DNA from 4 places in the Rhizobium sp. CG4 genome. Region 2 is predicted to be linked to each of the others. Evidence: riboswitches for the same ligand, from Rfam matches in the RefSeq annotation. Region 2 holds a riboswitch; each other region holds the start of a gene.
What was found. Region 2 has a riboswitch for cobalamin ahead of HGO37_RS22335 (ABC transporter substrate-binding protein). Riboswitches for the same ligand answer to the same signal wherever they lie in the genome.

Region 1 (2,198 bases), on a different contig from region 2:
CATTCGCGATCAGGTTTTTGATATATATTCCATGGACATAGAAAGCGGAGTTGAATCACGTCTTACGCATGGTGAGGGCCGTAATGACGGGCCGGATTACTCCGCCGATGGCCAGTGGATCTATTTCAATTCCAGCCGCACCGGGCTGATGCAGATATGGCGTGTGAAGACTGATGGCTCATCTGTCGAGCGCGTAACCGACAGCAATTTTGGAGACTGGTTTCCCCATCCATCGCCATCAGGCGACAAGGTGGTGTTCGTGTCCTACGACGCCGATGTCTTTGACCATCCCCGTGATCTGAATGTGCGGGTGCGGTTGATGGATACCGATGGCGGCAATGTCGAGACGCTGTTTGAACTGTTTGGCGGGCAGGGCACCATGAACTCGCCCAACTGGTCGCCTGACGGCGATGAGTTCGCCTATGTCAGGTATTTCCCGGCGACCTAACGCCACATGCACCCGTGCTTGCATTTGCGCGATCTAGCGGACATAAGCACTGCCGTCAGGTGCCTGCACGACGTGCGGGAGAATCGGGAATCCGGTGCAAGACCGGAGCGTGCCCAACGCTGTAAGGCGGACATCTGCTGCACCAATCGCCACTGGATGTTCCGGGAAGGCGGCAGCGGAAGGACGATGCCAAGCCAGAAGACCGGCCCGACATCATAGACCAGCCCGTATGGACGGCGGGAATGGTTGTTTGCCTGGTGGGTTCTGCGGGATTTGCCGGCAATAAGCATTGTTGGGGATTAACGATGCAGGACGATCCGTTTTCTGAAGCCCGCCACGCGGCTGGCGCTTTTTCCTGTGATGACAAGGCAGCCGTTTACCGGGCCATTGAGACGCGCCGTGATGTGCGCAATGAGTTCGAAAGCCATCCATTGCCGGATGATCTGGTGACAAGGCTACTGGCTGCCGCTCACGCCGCACCCTCGGTCGGTTTCATGCAGCCGTGGAACTTCACACTGATCAGGGATCAGACGGTGCGTGATGCCGCCTGGCAGGCTTTCGCCCGCGCCAATGAGGAGGCGGCGCTGCTGTTCGAAGATGACAGGCAAAGCCTTTATCGTAGCCTCAAGCTCGAGGGTATTCGCACCGCCCCCCTCAGCATCTGCGTGACCTGCGATCCGACCCGTGGTGGTACCGTCGTTCTGGGACGCACCCACAACCCGCGCATGGATATCTATTCCACGGTCTGCGCCATCCAGAACCTGTGGCTTGCTGCCCGTGCCGAAGGGGTGGGTGTCGGTTGGGTCAGTATCTTCCATGATGCAGACATACGCCGCATTCTCGGCATTCCCGACCATATCGAAATCGTTGCCTGGTTATGTCTGGGGTACGTGACCGAACTCTACGGCGAGCCGGAACTGGCCGTTAAGGGCTGGGCCAAAAGGCTGCCGCTGGAAGATCTGGTGTTCCAGGATCAGTGGGGCAGTCGATAAATCTATTGGCACGCGTAAGGAAACGCGTCGTGCGTCACTGCTGCTGCGGTTGTGCACCCTGCAGAGCCGGATTGTGCAGATCGATCCGGCTGGTTTCCTCGGGCAGAAACTGTGGTCCAACGACCCGGACTTTACTATCCTTGGGATCATAGTCGCGCTCGGCTGGTGCTTCGGCAACCGGTTGTTCTGCCTGCTTGTTTTCGCCATTCGGCGTCTTGATATCTGTAACGCCGGAATAGGGTTCTGCGGGTTTTGACTGGTTGGCCTCTTCCTGCTTTTTCATCTGGTCGAAATAAGACGCCATGTTGCAGCCGCAGGATGGCGAGCGGGTGTCTGCTGACGTGTTGCGATAGGCAAAGGCGGTCGGCAGGTCCTTGTATGGCTTGCCGGTCTCGGCAGAAACCATATCCGCACTCTCCTGACCTTGCAGGGAGTGGTAATAAAGCTCGGTCTCAGAACCGGGGCACATTTGTTCACAGGTCGCGGCCTGACGGCGAAAATCAAGCGGTGAGGCATTGGACGAAATCGGGAAGAACGCGCCGTCGCAGGTGCGTACGCACAGGGTTCTAAGGCCGCCCTGCATTGGCGGTGTGAACACCGGCTGGCGGTTCGGGTCCACCTCGATCATGCCGGGTGGGGCAAATTCCTGGGTCTGGTCATTCGGGCTAGCGGCGGCAGACTGTGGGCGTTCGTCAAAGCAGCCATTGGCATCAAGTGCGGCCATGATACGATCACGGTCAACGCCGCGATTGCGCTGC
Region 2 (2,198 bases):
GCAACGGAAGCCACGTCCCTTAACTCGCTGCTCGGCCAGTTCAGACTGACAGGCACCGGCGGTATGGCTGGTTTCGCAAGGCCTGCTGCTCCTCGCGCCGCCGCTTCGGCTTCGCGACCTGCTGCACCGGCACCGGTGGCAGCATCGACAAAGTCCAGGCCGATTGCGTCTCCAGCACGTGCACTGGGCAATAGGTTGGCGAGCGCCTTCGGTGGCGGTTCATCTGCCGCTGCGACTACAGCCAAGGAAGCGGACTGGACAGAATTCTGAGCCTCCAAGATTTTTGAGAATGAAAAATGCCGCCGCCTCAATCTCTGGGGCGGCGGTTTTCTTTTGTTCGGTCTGTCGCAATAGCCTTGACCTTGTCTGCGCCTTGGCCATAAGTGGCATCCGACGGTTCTCCAAAGGGTTGTACCTGGAGGGGATTAATAGGGAACATGGTGCGTTTCTATCGAAGAAACAATGCCATGGCTGCCCCCGCAACTGTAAGCGGATTGCCGCTCATCCTTGTGGTGTAGCTCTTACACCATGCCACTGTGCCGCTGAGTGCACGGGAAGGCAGATGAACGGCGTGAATTCGTGAGCCAGGAGACCTGCCGTTATTTGTTAATCCAACGCACCGGGCGGGGTTGTCCGGAAAGGAATAGTCATGTTATTACATAACATATGCATTTGTTGCCTCCGTTCATTGCATTGTTGGGTTAACCGCGCGTCGTTTTTCTAAACGCTGCACAAACCGGGCAATTTAGGCCCGTAATCTCAACTGCATTTCAAATATTTCCAATCGGGAGGCTTCCATGCGTGCCATCATAAAAACTCTCAGTGCTGTAACCGTTTTAGTTGCCGGGTTCTCTGCTAGTGCCCATGCGGCGACCCAATATCCGTTGACGGTTACCAATTGCGGTCAGTCGATTACGTTCGAAAAGGCGCCAGCAAAGATCGTTTCGATCGGACAGGGCATGACCGAAATCCTGTTTTCCCTTGGCTTGGCAGACAAGATTGCCGGTACCGCCGTTTGGGTTGGGCCGGTTTTGAAAGAATATGAAGGCGTCAATGCGCAAATTCCGCGCCTTGCAGACAATGACCCCAGCTTTGAATCGGTTGTCGGCAAAGAGCCTGATCTGGTTGCTGCGGAGTTCGAATGGCACGTCGGCACGCAGGGTTCTGTGGGCAAACGCGAACAATTCGGTTCACTTGGCATCAATACCTATGTTTCTCCTGCAGACTGCGTGGCCAAGATCAATGCCGATGGTGGCGATGGCGTACGCAAAGAACTTTTCACGATGGATCTGATCTATCAGCAGATCAGCGAACTCTCCGATATTTTCGATATCAAAGAACGGGGCGAAAAACTGGTAGCCGATCTGAGGGCACGTGAGGCCGCAGCCGTCGCGTCGATCGGAAACGCATCGTCGGCCAATCTTCCTGTTGTTTTCTGGTTCTCCAGCAAGGAAGTGAAGGGCGACGCCTATATTGCCGGTAAAAACAGTGCTCCGGCCTATATTCTGAAAACGCTTGGTGCCAAAAATGTCGTAAGCACGGAAGAAGAGTGGCCGCTGGTCGGTTGGGAAACCATTGCCGAATCCAACCCTGCTGTCGTCGTTATCGCTACCATGGATCGTCGCCGTTATGCCGCCGATGATCCTGCGGTCAAGATCGACTTCCTGGAGAACGATCCGGTCACCAGCCACATGGATGCCGTTAAGAACAAACATTTCGTCATGATGGATGCACAGTCCATGAACCCGACCATTCGTACGATTGATGGCATTGAAATCCTGGCAAAGGGTATCCAGGCGCTCGGGATTTCCAAGTGACAGAAATGCCTGCACGTCGTTCAGCATGGTGGCTGCCTTTGGCAGTCACCGTCTTTTTTCTGACGCTTCTCGGCTTCATGATAAGTCTTGCCGTGTCGATCGGCGAAATTTCCATTCCGCTCGATACGACGGTCAAGGCGATCATGAAACGCGCCTTTGGAATGCCGTTTGAAATCAGCCGCATCCATGAAGGCGTAATCTGGGACTATCGTCTGAGCCGCGCCTTGGTTGCGGCAAGTGCAGGGGCTGCGCTGGCGCTCTGTGGCGTGATCCTGCAAGCATTGCTACGCAACCCTCTTGCTGAACCTTTCGTGCTGGGCATTTCCGCAGGTGCCTCGACCGGTGCCGTTTGTATTATGGTTCTGGGAATCGGTTACGGTG
Region 3 (2,198 bases), on a different contig from region 2:
GGAACCGCGCCGGTCAGTTTTACCACCGAGATCCTCAAGGCGCTTAACCTGTGGGGACCGGAAGCAGAAGCAGAAATCAAGGCGTTTGCAGCCGAGCACCGCTGAGATAACTCAGCTGGCAACATCGCGGTCGAGAACCCGGCAGACACGCTGTGGACCCGAGGCGATATCGTTACCCAATGCGCGACGAATATCCCGACTGTTCAGATGAAGGCTTTTGTCGATTGGTAGGTTTTGTCGCTTGATCTTGTCGAGGGCGGCAGCTTCAAACGCAGCCTGATGCTCGGTAAAACAGGCAAGGCAGGCCTCGCTATCCGGTGATGCACCAAGCAGTGCCTTGAAAGCAAGGCGGTGCACGGCGCAAGGCGCGCCATGCCCGGGAACAGAAAAGCGCAGCGCATCAAGCGCCACGCTCCATTCGGCAGAACCGTTGTTCACTTGGCCGCTTCAAATCGCTTGAGGAACGTGCCGCTCAAGGCACCCAGCAACACCCAGAAGACAAAGCTGGTGAGTGTGGCAAGGATGATGAAACGGCGCTCCAGTGGCAGTGGTGCCAAAGCATGTTCGCCTTCTGGCGGCAACGGCGCACCAATGACATGCGGCGCAGCAATCAGCACGATGGCGAGAACCGCAGCCCATGGCTCACGACGGAAAGCCAAAAGCGCTAAACCACCTGCTGTTGCTACCGCAGTGCCAATCCACCAGGCCTGACGCGCGGCCAGTTCACCAGCCGGGCTTCCCGGCAATTCAGGCGGCAGACCGACCATCGGCGCCAGAGCCACGGCCGCAAAGCCGCCAAGCCCCCAGAACAGACCTTCACGCCAGCCAATATTGCTGCCCCGCAGTGAGATGAGGCCGGTCAGAACCAGTGCATAACCGATTGCCATCAGAATATTGGCAGCAGCCGTGTAGGCATTCCGCTCAAAACCATCCGCCGGTCCCCAGGCTTCTTCGTCATGAGCGTGGCCAGCAGGCGCAGCCGCTTCACCGGTTGCCGGTGCTGCGTCATGGTTATGCCCGGCCTCACCGCCAGCCGATTCGAATGTCTCGGCATGCAGGATCAACGGTGTGGTGCCGACATATTGCATGAAACTGACGGCAAGTCCGCAGATCAGCCCCACCAGAACGGATGTAAAAACGATATTACGAAAAGACGACATGCCGCTCTCCCTCAGTGGCAGGGAAAGGCGTTGGCATGGCGCGTATCATGCGCGGCATCATGCACGGCCTCGATATGCGAAAAGCCGACAAAACCGATGATGAACAGGCCGAAGAACACGGCCAGAAGCGACTGGACTGCGCTGGCAGATTTGACAGATACCACCTGCGTGGCGGCGTTGTTTTGGACAGACATGGTGAACCCTCTCGCTCAATGCATACGCAGTCTCAAAAACGGAACCGGCAGCGTATGCAATGGACACGCGGATCCGCAATCGACATCCGTCACCACGGGGAAGCACACGAAGAAAGAGGAAACCGCCGAAGCATTTCCGCAAAACCGCGCAAATTCCGGACACCCCGCCGGCATGGACACTCTCGCGATGGCAGGTCTCCTGGCTCACGGGTCGTAACCTGAAAACACCTTCCCGGTCTGTCTGTTTTTCGCATCGACAGTGCAAAATCACTATGATTTCGCATCGATGCGCCAGACCAGTGGCTCTTTGTTTTCAGGCTCTCCGTTCACAGTTGCGGGGGCAGCCACGAATGAGGACAGTTCCCTATCGTGTTCCCTTTTCATCCCGCCGGAAAACCCGGCAAGGAACCATCACATCTTTGTTATCCGGCGCGGCACGGTTTGAGTCAATGGGCGACGTTTCAATCGGGCAATCAGTGTCGCTGCGTGACAAGGTCATTGTACCGTTAGAGCTGAGAATGCGGAAATCTAATCAAAGTTTTAACTAAAATTTGCCAGTGAATAGTTATAGACATTAACCAAGTTTGACAGGTGGAGTTATGGGGTTTGATCGCATTTTCAGCACGGAAGCCGCGGCTATCCTGTCTGCATTCAGCCGATCGCAGGCCATCATATCTTTTACACCCGACGGCATGGTGATCGACGCCAACGAAAATTTCTGCGCGACGCTCGGTTACCGGCTCGATGAGATCAAGGGCCGTCACCATAGAATGTTCATGCGCGCAGAAGACGCTGCCGCAGCTGACTACACGACGTTCTGGAAGGGCCTCGCTTCCGGCCAGTA
Region 4 (2,198 bases), on a different contig from region 2:
GCACCAGCTTGCCATCACGGTCGACGGTAAACAGGTTTTCGCCAACGCCGTGGCTGGTCAGTGCCCAACCGTTGGAACCCTTGGCCGGATCTGTGCCCGAGGTGATGTAGGTTGCGCCAACGCGCAGCGGCTCTGCGGCAAAACCGGCAGCCGCCGTTGATATGACAGCGGTGGCAAGCCAGGTCGCACCAAGGCGCGACAGGAATTTGGATGACATTTTATCTCCTCGGATCAGTTTTGGGGAATACGCAGCCGCTGCTTGCGGCCTGTTGGATGGTAGGCGTGTGTTTCGACCACATGGTTGCCAAGCTCAGGGTTGCCGAGCAGATGGCCTGCAATGATGTCATCGACCGCCTGTTCGGTAACGCCGCCGTAATAGGTGCCATCGGGAAACACCTGCAGCACCGGCGCCAGATTGCACGGCCCAAGACAGGTGGATTTGGCCGTCATGGTGCCAGCACCGGTGACGCGCAGTTTCAAACGTTCCTGCTGGTTGCGAAGGTGGTTCCAGATCGTATCGGCGCCTGCGCTGTTGCAGGCACCGCCGGAACAGACGAGAACGCGGTATTTCTGCGCAGGCACCAGCGACCCTTCCTGCGCTACTGCCTTGCCGGGCATGGTTTCCAGCGCCTGCGCCTGTTCCAGAAGCTCGCTCATCAGCGGCAGCATCAGGCCCGCAGAGGCAATATCGCAGGTGATGGAAATTTCCGGCCATGGCTGGGTGGCTGACGCACGCCAGCGCTTCATCGACTTGACCAGCCAGTTGCGGAAACTTGGCTCGACCGGCAGAACCAGCGGCAGAATGGTGATATGGTCAAGCTGCTGTTCCAGCAGGGAAAACAGCCCGTCGCGCAGCGAGGGCGTGCCCTGCTCCGTAAAGGCAAACTGCACGATGTCTCCGGGGTGTGACAGCGCAATATGTTCAGCCAGTTTTTCGGCAAGGCGCTGCATTTCCAGATGCGGAGATGCTGCAAAGGCAGACTTTGCGATGAGAAGAATGGCGCGCCGTGACGGGCGCATGGGTGGGGTTTTCTTAAGTTCTACGTCTTCATTCACTGCCAAAATCTCGAATACAGGAGGCAGCAAAAATGAAGGCATGTCTGGCAGGAAGGCCGCGCACACACTCATTCCTGTGGCACACCCCGACCACGGAATCGTATCTCGTCAGGCAGGTCTCCTGGCTTGCGGGTCAATGCCGTTGTCCGTCTTCCCGGCATTTCTGCCAGTGACATGTTGGACAAACGGCTAACCGCTTACAGTTGCGGGACAGCTTCGGTTTTGCACCGAATTCCCTCTTAGCTTCCACCCAGAGGTGGAAGAACCATGACCCAGACAAGCTACACGTTCAGATATCACTGTCAATGTTACCAAGCCGCGCTTTGGTAAGGGCAGTGGATCGACCGACAGACAACATAAGTTACGTTATTACATAACATGACTATCGATTATGGCAAGGGCGTTGGGTGATGAATGCACGGCAAGCCCCTGCCCCTGGCAAACGTGTGACAAGGGCAAGGTCGGATGACTGGCGTTAGGCCTTCTGCTGTTGCGGCTGGATCAGTGGCACATGCGGTGCGGCCGTCAGTGGCAGGTGGCCGGTCAGGCGCGGATCGGCCTGCGTTTCCACCTGAAAAGCATAGGGCCGGAAACCGGAGCGCAGGTAAAAGCCGAGCGCCGAGGGATGGTCCAGCGTACAGGTGTGCAGGTGCAGGCGTTTGATATCTCTCTGCCAGGCACGTTTCAGCGTCGCATTCATCAGCGCGCGGCCAAGACCCTTGCCGGTTACTTCCTCGGTCAGGCCCAGAAACACCAACTCACATTCATTCGGTTGACGAAAATCAAGTTCCATCAGGCCGATGTCCTGCTGACCATCGCGCAGCACATAGACCTCGACGTCGTCATGGCCGATGATCGAGGCCAGTTTTTCATCGCTGATGATGAGGCGCGAGAACCACAGCCATTCTGCACCAATCTTTCGGTACAGCGTGCGATACGCCTCCAGATCTGGCTTTTCCATACGGTCCAGGCGGATGTCACCGGCAAAGGACGGTTCCGCCGCAGCAGAGTTTTCGGTCATTTCCAGACAGGTGACGACACTGGCAATATGTCCCGGCTGGACATGCGAATAACCTGATGGCGTGAAGGTCTTTGTGGTGCTCATGATCATGCTCGATATATGCTGGAAGGCAGAAATTGGG

Region 1: linked by a shared signal. The riboswitch ahead of bluB (5,6-dimethylbenzimidazole synthase) and the one ahead of HGO37_RS22335 (ABC transporter substrate-binding protein) in region 2 are both predicted to bind cobalamin.
Region 3: linked by a shared signal. The riboswitch ahead of HGO37_RS09510 (CbtB domain-containing protein) and the one ahead of HGO37_RS22335 (ABC transporter substrate-binding protein) in region 2 are both predicted to bind cobalamin.
Region 4: linked by a shared signal. The riboswitch ahead of HGO37_RS05355 ((2Fe-2S) ferredoxin domain-containing protein) and the one ahead of HGO37_RS22335 (ABC transporter substrate-binding protein) in region 2 are both predicted to bind cobalamin.

What each region holds. Positions count from the first base shown of each region.
Region 1 is NZ_JABAEG010000002.1:286,834-289,031, reverse strand. Features, by position in the region: gene HGO37_RS06520 (TolB family protein) at 1-448, shown strand, start outside; cobalamin riboswitch at 489-673, shown strand; gene bluB (5,6-dimethylbenzimidazole synthase) at 754-1,440, shown strand; gene HGO37_RS06510 (DUF2865 domain-containing protein) at 1,475-2,198, opposite strand, start outside.
Region 2 is NZ_JABAEG010000009.1:218,220-220,417, forward strand. Features, by position in the region: gene HGO37_RS22330 (methyl-accepting chemotaxis protein) at 1-270, shown strand, start outside; cobalamin riboswitch at 378-615, shown strand; gene HGO37_RS22335 (ABC transporter substrate-binding protein) at 798-1,817, shown strand; gene HGO37_RS22340 (FecCD family ABC transporter permease) at 1,823-2,198, shown strand, end outside.
Region 3 is NZ_JABAEG010000002.1:899,352-901,549, forward strand. Features, by position in the region: gene HGO37_RS09495 (type 1 glutamine amidotransferase family protein) at 1-105, shown strand, start outside; gene HGO37_RS09500 (hypothetical protein) at 112-438, opposite strand; gene HGO37_RS09505 (CbtA family protein) at 435-1,160, opposite strand; gene HGO37_RS09510 (CbtB domain-containing protein) at 1,172-1,354, opposite strand; cobalamin riboswitch at 1,527-1,782, opposite strand; gene HGO37_RS09515 (methyl-accepting chemotaxis protein) at 1,954-2,198, shown strand, end outside.
Region 4 is NZ_JABAEG010000002.1:52,847-55,044, forward strand. Features, by position in the region: gene HGO37_RS05350 (ABC transporter substrate-binding protein) at 1-217, opposite strand, end outside; gene HGO37_RS05355 ((2Fe-2S) ferredoxin domain-containing protein) at 232-1,020, opposite strand; cobalamin riboswitch at 1,151-1,342, opposite strand; gene HGO37_RS05360 (GNAT family N-acetyltransferase) at 1,532-2,161, opposite strand.